4 regions of the Providencia sp. 2.29 genome follow, and region 3 is predicted to be linked to each of the others. Evidence: predicted binding sites of a transcription regulator. Region 3 holds the regulator's gene; each other region holds the start of a gene.
What was found. The regulator PurR, encoded in region 3, represses purine synthesis genes. The targets are predictions, from matches to a motif close to CANGCAAACGTTTGCNTG.
Positions count from the first base shown of each region.

Region 1 (4,664 bases), 1.0 Mb from region 3:
CGATTAACATTAAGGCAGAGTCAACGTCCGTTTTTAATTCAGGTGTCACCGTCAAACGCACATCTTCAACACGACCGAATGCGCTAATAATCAGTGATAGTGGTGATGTCATTTCACGCTCTTCACCATTATCTTGCCAACGTGTTTTCATTGACATCGAATCTTTACCAACAGGGATAGTCAACCCTAAAGCAGGACACAGTTCTTCGCCTACCGCTTTCACAGCTTCATACAGACCTGCATCTTCCCCGGGATGCCCCGCCGCCGCCATCCAGTTAGCTGAAAGTTTTACTCGTTTTAGATCTTGCACATATGCGCTAGCAATATTAGTTAATGCTTCCCCTACCGCCATACGGGCAGAAGCGGCGAAGTCTAACAATGCAACAGGGGTTCTTTCACCAATTGACATAGCCTCGCCATAGTAGCTATCAAGACTCGCTGTTGTGACCGCGCAGTCCGCGACAGGGATCTGCCAAGGCCCAACCATCTGATCACGCGCAACCATACCAGTCACTGTACGGTCACCAATAGTAATTAAAAATGTTTTTTCCGCGACGGCTGGAAGATGCAACACGCGTTTTACTGCTTCATTTAAATGGATAGACGTTCTATCTAACGCCCCTGGTTGTGCCTTTAATGTATTCACATCACGCAACATTTTAGGGGTTTTACCTAACAGCACATCAAGAGGCATATCAATAGGTTGATTATTAAAATGCGCATCTTTTAAAACTAATTCACGCTGTTCGGTTGCTTCACCAATTACTGCAAAAGGAGCACGCTCACGCTCACAAATTGCCGTAAATAGAGCCATTTGTTCTGGAGCAACGGCTAAGACGTAACGCTCTTGAGACTCATTACACCATACTTCTAATGGGCTCATTCCAGGCTCATCATTCAGAATTTTGCGCAGTTCAAAGCAACCACCACGGCCCCCATCACTCACTAATTCAGGCATGGCATTCGATAAGCCACCCGCTCCCACATCATGGATAAATAAAATGGGGTTGTTCTCACCCAACTGCCAACAATTATCAATAACCTCTTGGCAACGTCGCTCCATTTCTGGGTTATCACGCTGCACTGATGCAAAATCCAGATCAGCATCTGATTGACCAGAAGCCATAGAAGATGCGGCACCACCACCAAGACCGATATTCATTGATGGCCCACCAAGGACGATGAGTTTTGCTCCAACAGGGATCTCACCTTTTTGCACGTGATCCGCCCTGATATTGCCAATCCCTCCAGCTAACATAATAGGTTTATGATAGCCGCGTAGCTCTTCACCGTTATGGCTGTTAACCTTTTCTTCATAGGTACGGAAGTAACCTAATAGTGCTGGGCGACCAAATTCGTTATTAAACGCCGCGCCACCTAATGGCCCTTCTAGCATAATATCGAGAGCGGTAACGATACGTTCCGGTTTGCCGAAATCTTCTTCCCATGGCTGCTCAAACCCAGGGATACGTAAATTCGATACTGAGAAACCAACTAAACCTGCTTTCGGTTTGGCACCGCGCCCTGTCGCCCCTTCATCACGAATTTCACCGCCCGAGCCCGTTGCTGCCCCCGGCCATGGAGAGATCGCTGTAGGGTGGTTATGTGTTTCGACTTTCATCAAAATATGAGCATCTTCTTGATGATAACGATAAGTACGGCTATCTGATTCTGGGAAGAAACGCCCCACGGAAGATCCTTCCATCACTGCCGCATTATCTTTATAAGCAGATAACACATAGTCTGGCGTCGTTTCAAAGGTGTTTTTAATCATTTTAAACAGCGATTTAGGCTGTTTTTCACCATCAATGATCCAATCTGCATTAAAAATTTTATGGCGGCAGTGTTCTGAGTTTGCCTGTGCAAACATATACAGTTCAACATCCGTTGGGTTGCGTTTTAACTCAGTGAATGCATTTAGAAGGTAATCAATTTCATCATCAGCAAGTGCTAACCCCATTTCTACGTTAGCTTTTTCGAGGGCAGTTCGGCCATGACGACTGATATCAATAACTTTCATTGGTGCGGGTTGATGATGAACAAACAGTGCCTCAGCTTGCTCAAAAGAGCCAAAAACACTCTCCATCATGCGGTCATGTAGTAGCGCTGCAACGTCTAGCCACTGTGCTTGTGATAATGAATCGGCTTGCACATAGTAAGCAATACCACGTTCAATTCTTTCGACCTGAGATAAACCACAATTGTGAGCAATATCTGTCGCTTTAGATGACCAAGGAGAAATTGTTCCTGGGCGTGGTGTCACTAATATGAGTTTACCAAAAGGCTCGTGCTCCGCGAGAGAAGGACCGTATTTCAGCAAACTACGCAGTTTGCCTTGCTCGCTTTCACTTAAAGGCGCTGATAGTTCAGCAAAGTGCATATATTCAGCATAAATATCCGTAACAGGAAGCTGTTTTTCAGCAAACAACGCCAACAGGCGAGCAATACGAAATGCTGATAGAGCAGGTGAACCACGCAAAATTTCCATAGTCTTAAATTCTCTCATTTAAACGCCAGCCCTGATCATAAAAGCAGGGGAACCGGAACACATTATAGAGCAATGCGAATCAATACGAAACCGTTTGCGTGACTAAAAATAAAGCAAACCGTTAAAAATTATTAGGAACGAAATAGCACAATATTGGTTGCACGGATCATAATTGTTGAGCAAAATGTCCAAACACTGGAAATATAACCATTACTTATAACAATTTTTATTACAACACCGGCATACAAACACCCACAATTTTCTGGGCGATTGAGAGATAGCAACATTCATCTATTGACTCGCTTGGATAGCAGCTTCGATTGCTAAACAGTGCAAAGCAATCTGGACTTGAAGTATAAAGGGTATACATACGAGATATTTTTTTTGAATAACATCAAGGTTAATTATTTCATTATTGGGATTATTGCGCTTGTTGCGGCCATGATTATCGGACTGAATCTCCGCTGGCCCAATACACAAAATAATCAACTCAATCAAATCCTCTCTCGAGGTGAATTGCGAGTCAGCGCGATTAGCTCCCCCCTGATTTATCTTGACGATGAAGCGAATCTGCATGGTTTTGATTATGAGCTTGTACAAAGCTTTGCCGATTACCTCGGCGTAAAACTAATCATCACCATGAGACCCACCGTCGAACTTATTTTTGATGATATTGAAGAGGGGAATGCAGATATCGGGGTTGCTGGTCTGCTCTATAATAAAGATAGATTACAAAAAATGAAAACTGGGCCAAGCTACCTAAATGTGACACAGCAATTGGTCTACCGAAAGGGTTCTACTCGCCCTAAGAGCTTTAATGATATTAAAGGAAAATTGGTGGTTATGGCAGGCTCTGCACACGCCAGCACCCTCAAATCATTAGCCGATAAATACCCAGAGCTGACTTGGCAAGAAACTACCGAATACACAACCAATCAATTGTTAGAAATGGTTGCCGAAGGGCTGATTGACTATACACTCGAAGATTCAATTTCCGTTGCCCTCCAACAACGCATTCATCCAGAAATTGCTGTTGGATTCGATTTAGTCGATGATCACGCCATTACTTGGTATATGAAACGTCTTAATGACGATAGCCTAAACGCTGCTCTTCTCGACTTTTTCAATGTCAGTAATGAAATAGACTTACTCGCAAGACTTGATGAAAAATATTTCAGTCACGTTAGTTCATTCGATTATTTTGATACCATTTCATTTATTAACGCTATCAACAAAAAACTGCCCAATTATCAGCCACTATTTGAAAAATATGCCACGACCCTTGATTGGAAACTCTTAGCCGCTATTGCATGGCAAGAATCCCATTGGGATCCTTTGGCTACCTCACCAACAGGTGTACGTGGACTAATGATGCTTACAAAACCAACGGCGGAAACCATGGGTGTCGCTGATAGGTTAGACGCTGAGGAGAGTATTAAAGGAGGAGCTGCCTATCTCGAATATCTGATGCAGCGCCTGCCAGTATCCATTGCTGATGACGATAGAATTTGGTTTGCTTTAGCCGCCTATAATATGGGCTATGGCCACATGCAAGATGTTAGAAAGCTAACTGAAATGCAAGGAGGTGATCCTGACCGCTGGCTAGATGTGAAATCAAGGTTACCTCTTCTAACACAAAAAAAATATTATTCTCAACTTAACTATGGTTACGCACGGGGTCACGAAGCCTACCGCTATGTTGAAAATATTCGCCGCTACCATCAAAGTTTGGTTGGGTATTTACAAAACCAAGATAAAAAACAGCGTGCACTAGCGATTGCGGAAAAATCGCTCATTTTATTTCCGCCTCTTACAACGCCTAACGAGCAGAAGCAGGCTGTTGAAAATGCAGACACCGCAAAACAGGATGATGTGACCTCAAACGCACCACAAGCATCTTCAACACAAAATCCCCACCAAGAAAAGGTTAGCCTAAAACACGTTCAATCTGCTCCAGTACAGCAGAAGTTACCCGCTATTCCCCCGAAGGATACGCTCACTTTGGGGCAATATTTTCTTTCACCCCATACACAAGAAGGCTCCCATGCCAAGGAGCCTACAGAGCCAGTAACAACAAATAATTAGAAACTTAATCATAGCTAATCAGTATGAAAGAGGGATTAAGGTGATTTTTGCTGCTGACATCCTCCGCACTCACCTTCTGTTTGCGCCAACA
Region 1 covers NZ_CP065420.1:1,654,873-1,659,536, reverse strand. Annotated here, with positions in the region: gene purL (phosphoribosylformylglycinamidine synthase) at 1-2,488, opposite strand, end outside; gene mltF (membrane-bound lytic murein transglycosylase MltF) at 2,930-4,573, shown strand; gene tadA (tRNA adenosine(34) deaminase TadA) at 4,609-4,664, opposite strand, start outside.
Region 1: a site for PurR is predicted at 2,572-2,589, ahead of purL (phosphoribosylformylglycinamidine synthase). Genes of this name have one in related genera too.

Region 2 (4,664 bases), 1.1 Mb from region 3:
GCCAACCACTTCGCCACGTCTTAACCGTTCTTGTGTTCGTGTTTCATCTTCCACTTGGATATTCAAACGAATTGGGCTATTGCCTAAAACAGGATTAAGTGCAGGTAATAACCAAGTTGCTAGACTGTCGGCGTTGACTGCAAGTGAAAGTAGTAATGGCGTTGACCCCCCGTTTTCATCACCGAGCCATTGTTCTTCGAGTAATTCTACTTGATGAAGAAGTGCTAATAGCTTCTGCCCTTGCTCTGTGGGGTGTGGCGGTACTGTCCGAACGAGTAGCGGCTGACCAAATAGGTTCTCTAATTGTTTGATCCGCTGTGAGACGGCAGATTGTGTAATACATAATTTTTGAGCTGCCCGCTCAAATCCTCTTTCACGAATGACAGCATCCAGTGCTTGCAACGCGCGGTAATCAGGGCGCTTCATTGGGGGTATTCTCCTTGTTGTTATTCTACGACTCACTATGCCATATTTTGCCTCAGAACACCTGCAATATTGATGACAATGTGTGAATCACAGAATATTACGAACAAAGCTGAACTTGTTAGGTGTCCGTTATATAATATTATTAGCAGATAAAAACCTCATTCACTCTTAAAAATAGTAGAAGGCATCGCATGACTCAGGATGAATTAAAAAAAGCAGTAGGTTGGGCAGCATTAGATTACGTGAAACCGGGCACGATTGTTGGTGTCGGCACTGGCTCTACCGCCTCTCATTTTATTGATGCTTTGGCAACAATGAAGGGGCAGATAGAGGGGGCAGTTTCAAGTTCAGAAGCATCGACAGCGAAACTTAAATCACTGGGCATTCCTGTGTTAGATTGTAATGATGTTGATTCGCTGGATGTTTATGTTGATGGTGCAGATGAAATTGATCACCATAAAAACATGATCAAAGGTGGCGGGGCAGCCTTAACACGTGAAAAAATTGTGGCAGCGATTGCCAAAACATTTGTTTGCATCGTAGATGAGTCTAAACAAGTGGATGTATTGGGTAAATTCCCTCTCCCTGTTGAAGTGATCCCAATGGCACGCAGCTATGTCGCGCGTGAACTTGTTAAATTAGGTGGTGTACCAGAGTACCGCCAAAATGTCGTTACTGATAACGGTAATGTGATTCTTGATGTGCATAATTTAAGCATTGTGGATCCTGTTGCTCTCGAAAACAAAATTAACGCCATTGCAGGCGTTGTTACGGTTGGTTTGTTTGCAAATCGTGGCGCTGACATTGTTTTAATGGGGACTTCTGAAGGCGTAAAAACGATTAAATAGTTTGTTCTGAATATCGATTTAATACTGCTGTTTGTTAGAAATCGGTTATTATTTGAATATCCCCCTTAGCCAGTTAGATTGACTTAGCTATGCTGATAACAGCATAGCTAGGAACGACTGACTTTAGCCTTTCTCAAATGATCATTTCATGATACTAGGGATGTATTGACATGGTAGATCACATCAAAGTCAAACTCGAACGCAACGAATATGTCCGTTTCAATAATTACTGTTATAAAAATGACTATTTTTCCGAGAATAGTGCATGGGATAAATCGTTGATTGTGATGGCGGTTGTTTTTTTCATCGCATTTATTGTGGCTTTTCAGCTTTTAAATATCACCCTTTTTCAGTTAACCATTGCGTTTATTATCGCCTCATTTTTATTTTTGTTTATTGCCGTTCGATTATTGAAAACGTTTAATCGAGCAATTCCTGATGAAGGCGGCTACCTGTTTTGTGAAAAGGAATATCGTTTTGATGAGATTGGGCTTCATGAGGTAAGTAAATATGGCAACGCATTGATTAAATGGGAGTCATTTAAATTTGTACGGACGGATGGTGATTTATTGTATCTTTTTATAGACCGTGTTTTCGCCATTATCATTCCAGCGCGCTGTTTTGCGTCGACAGAAGAGAGCCAACAATTTGTGCGAATGGTAAAAGAAAAAGCGATTAATTTAGTTAAGTAAATTTTTGCTGTAAAAACAATTGGTCTATTGGTTTGGAAGATAGATGCCTGTCTAAGTCATCTATTTTACTAATATCATCTAGCAATAAAAAAATAGCAATTTTTATTTCCCCCTTATTTTGGTGATATATCTCACACTAATGCTTATTGCACAGGCAAAATCCTTATTTTGTGTTACCGCCCCTGATTTTCTGCCACATAACTTCTTTTTCTTCGCACTTAACCAGATAAATGAGGCAAACGATTGTATTGATACTGCGCCGTTTTTTGCTATGTTGGTACACGGAAAGTTCATCTGTTATGAATCTTAAGCTGATAGGGTAGGGTAAATGGTTAAGGTATCTTTGGAAAAAGACAAAATTAAATTTTTACTATTGGAAGGAGTTCACCAAAGCGCGGTTGATAATTTAAAAGCAGCAGGCTATACCAACATTGAATATCACAAAAGTGCGTTGTCGGACGAAGAGTTAAAAGAAGCAATTAAAGATGCGCGTTTTGTCGGTATTCGCTCCCGTACTCATCTGACTGAAGAGATCTTTGCGGCAGCAGAAAAATTAGTGGCTGTCGGCTGTTTCTGTATTGGTACAAACCAAGTGGATTTAGATGCTGCGGCGAAACGCGGTATCCCTGTTTTTAATGCGCCTTTCTCAAATACCCGTTCCGTTGCTGAGATGGTTTTAGGTCAATTGTTACTGCTGTTACGTCGTATTCCGGAAGCGAATATGAAAGCGCATCGCGGCATCTGGGAAAAACAGGCGAAAGGTTGCTTTGAAGCTCGCGGTAAACGCTTAGGGATTGTTGGTTACGGTCATATCGGTACTCAGCTAGGTATTTTGGCTGAAGGGATTGGTATGGATGTTTATTTTTATGATATTGAAAATAAATTACCGCTGGGCAATGCGACACAAGTTCGCTCAATGGCTGAACTATTAAACATGAGCGACGTTGTGAGCTTGCATGTGCCAGAAACAGCAAGCACCAAAAATATGTTTGCAAAAGAGCAGTTTGAACTGATGAAACCGGGGGCCATTTTCATCAATGCGTCACGCGGTACAGTTGTTGATATCCCTGCTTTGGCTGATGCACTGGAAAGCAAACATCTGTCAGGTGCGGCAGTTGACGTATTCCCGACAGAGCCTGCGGCGAACAATGACCCTAATGACCCATTCATTAGTGAGCTAATCAAGTTCGACAACGTGATTTTGACGCCTCATATTGGTGGCTCAACAGAAGAAGCACAAGAAAATATCGGGTTAGAGGTTGCAAGTAAATTAGCGAAATATTCAGATAATGGTTCGACGCTTTCCGCGGTTAATTTCCCTGAAGTTTCTCTGCCAGTACATACTGAAGATACTAACCGTCTATTGCATATTCATGAAAACCGCCCTGGAATGATGAATAGCATTAACCAAGTGTTTACTGAAAACAATATCAACGTTGTTGGCCAGTATTTACGTACTGCTGGAAATGTTGGTTACGTTGTAATTGATATTATCACGCAACAGCCCGATCACGCTGATGATATTCTGGTTAAATTGAAACAATTGCCGGGCACTATCCGCGCTCGACTACTGTATTAATCATTTAACCAAGCGTATCGAATGGATATTATGGCACTGGGTTACCAGTGCCATATTTTTTGTGGGGTAATAATTTCAGGAAGAGGAATATCCCAATGTGCCACGGGGAGAGCGGTGACCCGTTGGCAATCATGGGCAAGCCCTATTGGGTAAAATCCTTTCTGCTGCCAATTAGCTAAAGTCCTATCATAAAAACCGCCTCCCATACCTAAACGTTGACCCTGTTCATCAAAGGCAACCAGTGGGATCATCATGACATCTAACTGATTTATGGGTCGCACTTCGGTTACGTCTAATGGGGGTTCATCAATGTTAAATCGATTTTTAACTAACTGAGTTGTCGGCGCATAGTTTAAAAACAGCAGATGATGAGGGCTAAAGGGATGTAATACGGGCAGGTAAACTTTTTTCCCTTGCTGCCATAGTGCATCAATTAATGGTTGAGTGTGGATCTCGCCATCAAAAGAAAGAAACAACGCAATGTGTTGTGCTTGAGCAATCTTAGGGTGAGATAAGGTGTGTTGTACGATTTTTTTTGCAGCCAGTTGTTGTTGCTCTGGACTCAGCTGCTGGCGTAACTGACGAACCGATTGGCGAATTTGCTGACGCATGACTGATAAGTTATCTTCCATAAGATCCGCAACCTTAGAGGCTATTAACTCTATTATTATTAGTGGTTTGATAAATATGTAAGTAATGGTTGGAAGTATAGCCTAATGAGCGTGAGATAATAGTATTAGAAGCAAGCTTATGGGAAAAATTGAGGGTCTCCAAGATGCCGTTGTAGGCTGTAACCCTTGAACCCTTGGTTCAAGGTGAACGTAGTTTAGCAACCTTTAGGCTTCCTGAGCGAATCAGGCGTGCTCACCAGCGCAATAACCACATTCTGTTTTTTTGAAATATCGGCTCAGGGGACTGACCCACTCACGAGCATCTCAGAGAAATTTGGTTTGAGTACGTAACGTCACTCTATGTACTTCATTGTATGAAATTGGATTTAAAAAGCAACCCTATTTTCGTTTATTTTTTTATACTAGTGTATGATTATTAAGCAAATTTAGCCGATAGGCATAACCTGCCTCTCAGTGATTTTTACCTGATCGTGTAATGCTTGCTCGA
Region 2 covers NZ_CP065420.1:1,541,129-1,545,792, forward strand. Annotated here, with positions in the region: gene I3B46_RS06835 (LysR family transcriptional regulator ArgP) at 1-426, opposite strand, end outside; gene rpiA (ribose-5-phosphate isomerase RpiA) at 618-1,274, shown strand; gene I3B46_RS06845 (YcxB family protein) at 1,445-1,966, shown strand; gene serA (phosphoglycerate dehydrogenase) at 2,295-3,545, shown strand; gene I3B46_RS06855 (5-formyltetrahydrofolate cyclo-ligase) at 3,587-4,177, opposite strand; RNA gene ssrS (6S RNA) at 4,309-4,490, opposite strand; gene zapA (cell division protein ZapA) at 4,603-4,664, opposite strand, start outside.
Region 2: a site for PurR is predicted at 2,199-2,216, ahead of serA (phosphoglycerate dehydrogenase). Genes of this name have one in related genera too.

Region 3 (4,664 bases):
TTAGCTAAGGCCTGTGTCGCAGCAGGGATCCCTTTCGACGGTAAACAGGCTCACGGCGCTTTGTATGATACAAACCGCACTGCTCTTCTTTTTTGTGAGTTAGTTAATAAGTGGAAAAAGCTCGGTGGATGGCCACCAGCGGAGCAAGAGTAAAAAATAGCCGTATCCGAAATAGAAAGACCGTATTAGTCTAAACGCTTAATACGGTCTTTTTAGATACATTAATGACGAGATTACTCAGCTTTCGTCTCATCAGCAGGACGGTACTTGTCTGCTGTTTCTTTAATCAGTGACTGTAATTCACCACGCTGATACATTTCCATGATGATATCACAACCACCTACTAATTCACCGTCAACCCATAATTGGGGAAATGTTGGCCAATTTGCGTATTTTGGTAGCTCTGCACGGATATCTGGATTTTGCAGGATATCGACATAAGCGAAACGTTCACCACAAGCAGATAACGCTTGAACTGCCTGAGCAGAAAAACCGCAGCTAGGAAGCTTAGGAGAGCCTTTCATATACAGCAGGATTGGGTTTTCTTTAATCTGGCGTTCGATTCTTTCAATTGTCGTCATTTTTACTTCCTTAACATTAATATAATTAGTATATTTCTTGTTTTTCAATCAGATAAAAAATACAGAACAAAAAACATACTACATAATACTACATTTCACTCTTAATACATCAATGAGTTAAGCTGCGATTACGAATGAAAAAGAGGGGTGTTAAGCCCCTCCTTTGGTTTGCTTGTATTGTGACTTATTTATGATTCAAGTCAAATAAATCTACTACCTAGCACGCTCCCTGCTCTGCATCACTCTTTTCCTACCATACTCTCCCGCAATGATAAAAAACCAACGAATAACAGTCTCACTGAACTATCAGCTTATCTCACAAATTTATTTGGTATTAGGGAACAATCAGGAGAGCGACGGTAGTTATGAGCTAACTACACGTTAGTCATCCACCCGCTATTGAAAAGCCATACGTTCATCTCCCCGTTTACAGTTACGGTGAAACTCTGCTGATAAAATAATATCCCTATGATTTTACGGTGTATTTATCAGTAAGATTTGTTAAGATAACCCTATAATGACTAAGCCTACAATCAGGCAGCCATATCGTGCTATTATTAATATATTAAATAATAGTTCATGCCGCATAAATGTTCAGTTTATGCACATTAACAGCATGATCATGGCTATAAAAATATTCGCTCAACTTTATGAGCACTACACCCATATGTGTTGTTTTACACCTAAACAAGGAGTACGCAATGTCTTTTGAACTACCCGCTCTACCTTATGCTAAGAATGCTCTAGAACCTTATATCTCGGAAGAAACACTCGAGTACCATTATGGTAAACACCATAATACCTATGTTGTTAACCTGAATAACTTAGTCAAAGGTACTGCTTTCGAAGGTAAATCACTGGAAGAGATCATTAAAACCTCAGATGCTGGTATTTTTAACAATGCGGCACAAGTTTGGAATCACACTTTCTACTGGAACTGCTTAGCGCCAAACGCTGGCGGGGAACCAACAGGTAAAGTCGCAGAAGCGATTAACAAAGCATTTGGTTCTTTCGCTGAATTTAAACAGCAGTTCACTGATGCAGCAACCAAAAACTTTGGTGCTGGTTGGACTTGGTTAGTTAAAAAAACTGATGGCAGCTTAGCGATTGTAAATACCTCTAACGCTGGCACCCCTATCTCTGGTGATGACAAACCTCTTCTTACTGTCGATATTTGGGAGCACGCCTACTATATTGACTACCGCAATGCACGTCCTAAGTATTTAGAGAACTTCTGGGCGCTGGTTAATTGGAAATTTGTTGAAGAAAATCTAGCTTAATTGATTTTTATCACTAACAATAAGGGCGAGTATTCACTCGCCCTTATTCATTCTACCTTTATTTAAAAGGCAAAATTAGAAAATATGTACTGCAAAAGCAATGATCACAGCCAAAGAACCTAACGCTGCTAATAATCCAAATTTAAAATCTGTATCCATGAGTTCCTCTCATCAAACGAACAGTTAACCAGCAACATAACCATAACTTTAACATGGTTAAATAAGTATGACATGACGATTTATAAAAACCAGTGTCTATATCACAGGTTATAACATCAATTATTTCTTTTGTTTTTGCGCTAGATCAGACAAAATCGATAACAAATCGCTAAATTATTGCCAGTTAAGGTACTATGCCTCAATATGCTGGTAATTTTTAATAAGAATTCATGACAAGACCGCTTATTGGTCAGGAGTTTTTTTTCCCCATGGCAACGATTAAAGATGTGGCGAAGCGCGCTGGCGTCTCCACCACAACCGTATCCCATGTAATTAACAAAACACGCTTTGTAGCCGATGATACTAAGGCTGCTGTTTGGGCTGCAATAAAAGAACTCAATTATTCGCCGAGTGCCGTTGCTCGTAGTTTGAAAGTTAATCATACAAAATCCATCGGCTTGCTCGCGACATCGAGTGAGGCACCTTATTTTGCTGAGGTCATTGAGTCTGTTGAAAACAGTTGTTATGAGAAAGGCTATACTCTAATTTTATGTAATTCGCATAATAACTTAGGTAAACAACAAGCTTATTTACAGATGCTGGCACAAAAACGTGTCGATGGCCTACTCGTCATGTGTTCTGAATATCCTGATAAACTAATCAATATGTTAGAAGATTACCGTAACATCCCAATGGTCGTTATGGATTGGGGAACATCACGCGGTGACTTTACTGACAGTATCATTGATAATTCATTCCATGGCGGCTATCTCGCGGGTCGTTACTTAATTGACCGAGGCCATCGCGATATTGCGGTGATCCCCGGCTCTTTGGAAAGAAATACAGGGATTGGGCGGCTCACTGGCTTTAAAAAGGCCATGGAAGAGGCGAAGGTCACTTTACGTGACGAATGGATTGTTCAAGGCGACTTTGAACCTGAGTCAGGCTATAAAGCCATGATGCAAATTTTGAGTAATAAGCAAAAACCCACTGCCGTATTCTGTGGTGGTGACATCATGGCGATGGGCGCCATTTGTGCCGCTGACGAAATGGGGCTACGGGTTCCTCAAGATATTTCCATTATAGGTTATGATAATGTGCGCAATGCACGTTATTTCACCCCTGCATTAACCACAATACATCAACCTAAAGAACGCTTAGGCCAAATGGCATTCGCTATGTTACTAGATCGCATAGTGAATAAACGTGAAGATGCACAAACAATCGAAGTGCATCCACGTTTAGTTGAACGGCGCTCAGTGGCTGATGGTCCGTTCATCGATTACCGCCGCTAATTAAGGAGCTAGCCATTCGGCGTTGAGTGTTTCACTGTCTCCTAAGTATTCAAGTAACCAACTCAACGCCGGTGAGGTATTTTTTTCAACCCAAGTTAAACAGCATGGGCTTGGCGGAAACGGCTGTGTTAATTGTAATGGCACAAGCTTTCCAGCGTCACAAAATGGCGCTCCGCGGTGTTCAGGTACCATCCCAACACATAACCCATTCACTAAACACGCCATTCCATTTTCCCAAAATGGCACGACTAAACGCCGCTGGTTATCTAGTGCCCATGTATCGCGTTTGGGTAGGTTCCTTGATGTATCTTCAAGGCACAGACTTGGGTATTCACGCATTTGGTCATCCGTTAATCCTCCCTTTAACTGCGCTAATGGGTGGTTAGGACTGGCAACACATAACCATGACATAAACCCCATATCACGAAAACTATAGCGTTCGCCGATCGGTGAGGCGCGTGTTGCACCAATAGCCACATCGACACGCCCATCCGCAAGCGCATCCCAAACACCGTTAAAAACTTCAGGATGGATATACAACTCAATGTCTGGGAAGTGGCGATAGAAATCGAGGATCAATTGCTCCGTTCGTTGAGGTTTCACTATGCAGTCAACCGCAATACTAAACTGCCCTCGCCAGCCATTTGCGGCTTGCTGACACTGGTGGCGTGTCTGTGTCATTTTTTTGATAACAGATCGACTTTGCTTGATAAATATTTCCCCAGCCTCTGTTAAAACAACATCGCGGTGACGGCGCTCAAATATCGGTACTGCAAGCCATTCCTCGACTTGCTTGACCGTATAGCTAATCGCAGAAGGCACTCGGTGAAGCTCCTCTGCTGCACCACTAAAACTCCCAGTTCTTGCAACTGCATCAATCACTTCTAAGGAATGAGCTGACCACATAACGATACCTTTCAAAAATTTTGATAGCACATTCCAAATATTACCGTTTCACAATGTAAAAATACAACCTATACAATAGGGTATCTATTAACAATTTTGTAAATTTTAGATAAGTAATCTGCCATGACAAATACAGCGACAAAAAACTCCCCAGGCTTTATGTTCTACCTTGCTGGGTTGAGTATGCTAGGGTTCTTAGCTATTGATATGTATCTTCCCGCATTTGGGTCAATGCAAACTGCATTAAATACTTCTGAAGGCGCAATTAGTGCTTCTCTAAGTATCTTCTTAGGGGGATTTGCCCTTGCTCAACTGCTATGGGGGCCTTTATCGGATAAGCTAGGTCGTAAACCGATCCTCATTGCCGGTTTGTCACTCTTTATTTTAAGTTGTTTAGGGATGTTATGGGTCACCAGTGCAACACAACTGCTTATCTTACGTTT
Region 3 covers NZ_CP065420.1:2,672,545-2,677,208, forward strand. Annotated here, with positions in the region: gene rnt (ribonuclease T) at 1-153, shown strand, start outside; gene I3B46_RS12310 (Grx4 family monothiol glutaredoxin) at 234-581, opposite strand; gene sodB (superoxide dismutase [Fe]) at 1,283-1,861, shown strand; gene cydH (cytochrome bd-I oxidase subunit CydH) at 1,937-2,020, opposite strand; gene purR (HTH-type transcriptional repressor PurR) at 2,290-3,315, shown strand; gene punR (DNA-binding transcriptional activator PunR) at 3,316-4,221, opposite strand; gene punC (purine nucleoside transporter PunC) at 4,345-4,664, shown strand, end outside.

Region 4 (4,664 bases), 2.2 Mb from region 3:
TCAATACTGGTTGATGTAAACCCCGTTTCTTTTGCTCGATTAATGAGCGCAAAAATAAAATCTTCATCTTGTTCGCGGTTAACTAAAACCTGAACGTCTTTATTAAAATCTTGCACCCCCATACTCAGGCGGTTGAACCCTTCGCTGCGCAAATGATCTATCATATCCAGTTCAATTTCACGGGGATCTACCTCTATCGACATTTCAACGTCATCAGAGAAATGGAAGTGTGTTTTGAGCAAAGTGACCAAATGGCTAACTTGAGCCTTATCGAGATAAGTAGGTGTGCCGCCGCCCCAATGCATCTGTGTAACGGTTCGCCCTTTTAATAAGGCTGCACGTTGAATAATCTCTTTTTCGATGACCTGCAAGTATTCATCTGCTTTATGCTTTTGCCGTGTCACCAGTTTATTGCAGCCACAAAAATAACAAAGCTTATGGCAAAAAGGGATGTGAACATAGAGCGATAATGGGTTTTCAGGGTAGCGTTGAGTTGCAGCCACAAACGCACTCTCATCATACTCTTGGTTAAATTCCAAAGCTGTCGGGTATGACGTATAGCGTGGCCCTGAATAATTATATTTTTGGATGAGAGAGAGATCCCAAACGATATTTTGCTCTGACATTAACATTCCTCAATTGCGCCGAATACCTACTTACAGGCTGTATCTTATGCTTTTTTATTGGCGAACTTATATACACGACATAATAACATAAAAGAAATTATAACTTGTGATTGGCAAGAGAGAGTTGATGCAGCACCAAAAGTCGCATGACTTGAATGAATTTTAACCAAAACCTCCTCCAGCAGTGCACCGGAGGAGATAGAAAAACGATTATTTACTTTTCAGGATACGCATAATGTCATCCAGTTTATCTTCGTCTTCTTCTTCATCGTCGTCGGTCAGTTCAATACCTAAAATAGACATCAGCTCATCAATGCGGTCTAAACAAGTATCAATATACGCCTGCTCTTCCGCTGTCACCGTTTCACCATCTTCTAAACGCGCCAACAAGCTATCTAAACGATCGTCCTGCTCAAGCATTTCAAGCTCTTGCTCTGGTGATAATTTAACTTTTACTGCCGGCTCTTTAGCGGGCGCTGGGCGTGTTACCACCGCATTATCATCAACAACCAACGGAATCGGTTTTTTGCTACCCACACGTGGGTCTAGGGCCTGATTTTGATTTCCAGACTTGCTATTCGTTGATTTTTCTTGATAACGCGCCCCTGATTTATTACCACGATGCTTTTTCTGGCGTTTGCGCTCACGCCCTTCTGCATTAAGCTCTTCTTTTGTTTTACGGTACTTTTTCTTGGTTTTGCTGGCGGTTTTACTTGCCGGTTTTTTTGGTGAATTCATGGTCTGATACCTTGATAAGTCAGTTTCTGCTGCGGAATCTAGCAGAATCCCTCAAGCTGTGAAAGCACTTGAGCAGCAATTAAAACGGTTTTTTGCATTTTGCTTGTCAGTCTTATTGATTATAGCTCGAATTGATAGCAATTAAGAGTATTTGATGACAAAACGGCTCCAAGAAGGGAGCCGTTAGATAAGGAAGGTGATTAGGCGTCGACTAAAACCATTTTTAAAATAAATAAAATGGAAACTAAAACAACACATAACCCTAAGTCGCGCCAACGACCAGTACCGATCTTCATTGCACAGTAAGCGATAAAGCCTAATGCAATACCTTCTGTAATCGAAAAGCTAAATGGCATCATGACCGCAGTAATAAATGCAGGCACCGACTCCGTCAAATCATCCCACTTCACACGCGTTAAACTGGATGTCATCAACACGCCAACATAAATCAGCGCGCCCGCGGTTGCATAAGCAGGAACCATACCCGCTAAAGGAGAAATAAACATGGTTAATAGGAATAACACCCCGACCACAATGGCAGTCAGACCAGTACGCCCACCAACAGATACCCCCGAAGAGCTTTCGATATAAGCGGTTACCGATGATGTTCCCATTGCAGAGCCGGCAACAGAACTTAAGCTATCCACATAGAGTGCTTGCTTCATGCGCGGGAATGTTCCGCGAGCATCAGTAATGCCAGCTTTATCCGTAACCCCAATCATTGTGCCGGATGAGTCGAATAAGTTAACCAACATAAAAGCAAAGATGACCCCAGACAGCGCCAAGTCCAGTGATCCCAAAATATCGACTTGCCCCACTACACTGGTGATGCTAGGTGGCAAAGAGAAGATGCCGTTGAACTTCACATCGCCTAATGCAAGGCCAATCAAGGTAGTGACCACAATGGAAACTAATACTGCTGCATGAATATTACGGGCAGCTAAAATTGCAATAATGAAAAAGCCCAGAGCACCTAACCAAACGTTATGTTGGGTGAAGTTACCAATGGAGACTAAAGTGTCTGGATTCGCCACGATAATACCTGAATTTTTCAGCCCCATCATGGCAATAAATAGACCGATACCGCTGGTGATCCCCACACGCAAACTCAATGGAATATTTGCAATGATCCAGTAGCGGATACGAAAGAGTGTTAGAATAAAGAGACCCACAGCGCCCCAGAACACAGCGCCCATCGCAACTTGCCATGAATACCCCATCGCCCCAACGACGACAAAAGCAAAAAAGGCATTTAGCCCCATTGCTGGTGCCACCGCGATAGGTAGGTTTGCTAATAACCCCATCAAAATACTGCCGATAGCCGCAATTAAACAGGTCGTTACGAATACGGCTTTAATGTCCATCCCTGCGACAGATAAAATTTGAGGGTTAACAAAGACAATGTAGACCATTGTGAGGAAGGTTGTAAAACCTGCAACGACTTCAGTTTTCGCCGTTGTTCCGTGTTCTTGTAATTTAAACACGCGTTGGAACAGACCCTGTTGTTGCACAGAGCCAGAAGATTGATTACTCATTAGATATTGCGCCCAAAAAAAGTTTTTTTCGCCCTATCCTACAACAAACAAATCGAGAGTGTTACCGTTAAAATGAAAAAAAGAAAACGTTTGCGTGATGATAATACTCAAAAGTGCGTTAACTTACTGATACAGCAAGATGAATTGGAATTTACAGAAAAAAGAAATTTTTGCGTGATCGTGGCGGCGCCATTTGCACCGCCACATTATGATGATTACGATAAGGCGAGTAGCTTCTGCCTACGCCAAAAGAGTAATGACCGCTTCGCAGCAAATGGTTTAGCCCCACGATGATGACTTAAACGTTTTGCTATCAAGTTGGCGACAATTTCTAATGTCAGACAGATGACAAAGTAAATAAACGCGACAAATAAGAAAATTTCGAGTGGATAAACCATTTCACGGTTATTCACCTGTGTTGCCAAAAATGACAGTTCAGCAACGCCCACAATGTAAGCCAAAGACGTGTCTTTAATCAGCGCAACCCATTGGTTAATAAACGATGGCACCATCATGCGTAATGCTTGGGGTAAAACTATTTGCCAAAGCACTTGCCAACGGCTAAAACCTAACGATAAGCCAGCCTGCCATTGCCCTTTGCCTATTGCTAAAATGCCCGCCTTAACCGCATGGGCCAAATACGCCGACGTGATTAAGGCGAGAGCGCAAATCACTGAGGCGATACCCGGTATTTCGGTTCCGAGCACAACGGGCAAAAAGAAATAAGTCCAAAAAATCAGCATAATGACGGGAATGGCGCGGAAAAAGCCTAAAACAGCAGCGAACAGGTTCATCCAGAAACCACGTAACATCGCTAAGGCAACACCACCAAGCGTACCGAATACAATCGACATTGCCCCCGCGACCAAGCTGATAATTAATGTTAATGCGGCACCTTCAATAGGGCCATCTGGAAACGCACCAAACAAAAGGTACTGCCAGTTTTGCTCAATGACTGAAAAATCCATCTTACACACTCTCCACTAAATTACGTTGCGCTCGCCACTGCCCCCAACCTTCCATTACAGCGATAATCGCAATATACAGCACAGTGGCTAGGCCAAATGCCGTAAATGTCTGTAGTGTTTGGCTTTCAACCTGACGTGATACATAAGATAGCTCAGCCACACCAATCGCCATGGTTAAAGAGGAGTTTTTAACGACATTCATGTATTGCCCAAGAAGAGGTGGCATGGCTATTTTAACGGCCTGGGGTAGCACCACATGTTTCATCGCTTGCCACCCTGTTAAACCCAGCGCAAAAGCGGCATATTTTTGGCCTTGTCGTACACCACGGATACCGGAGCGTATTTCTTCGGCAATAAATGGTACGGTATATAACGTTAAGCCAATAAAACCTGCTAAAAATTCAAACGAAGGCCAACTGAGCGTCATCCCCGCAAATGTGATTTCGTGGGGAGTATTAAGCCACGCCATCATATCCGATGATAAAATTTCACCGGAAGCGAAATACCAGAAAAAGAGTTGAACCAACAACGGGGTATTGCGAAAAACGGAAACATACACTCCGACAATCCAGCGTAGCGGAGCAATTTGGCTATCCCTTGCCGCAGCAACCACAAAACCTAATAACGTTGCAGCGATAATGGTACAAATGGAGATCCAGAGGGTCAGTAAAAAACCATAACCAAACCATTCCAAATACTCGGGAGCTAAAAAATGCTCAGAAAGAAACTCGCCGCTCGTTAATTTTTCAAACATAAGTGCTGCCTTTTATAACTAAGAACCCCGCGATAATATGCGG
Region 4 covers NZ_CP065420.1:283,391-288,054, reverse strand. Annotated here, with positions in the region: gene hemN (oxygen-independent coproporphyrinogen III oxidase) at 1-626, opposite strand, end outside; gene yihI (Der GTPase-activating protein YihI) at 837-1,364, opposite strand; gene I3B46_RS01220 (NCS2 family permease) at 1,565-2,899, opposite strand; gene I3B46_RS01215 (amino acid ABC transporter permease) at 3,115-3,867, opposite strand; gene I3B46_RS01210 (amino acid ABC transporter permease) at 3,869-4,621, opposite strand.
Region 4: a site for PurR is predicted at 2,979-2,996, ahead of I3B46_RS01220 (NCS2 family permease). Genes of this name have one in related genera too.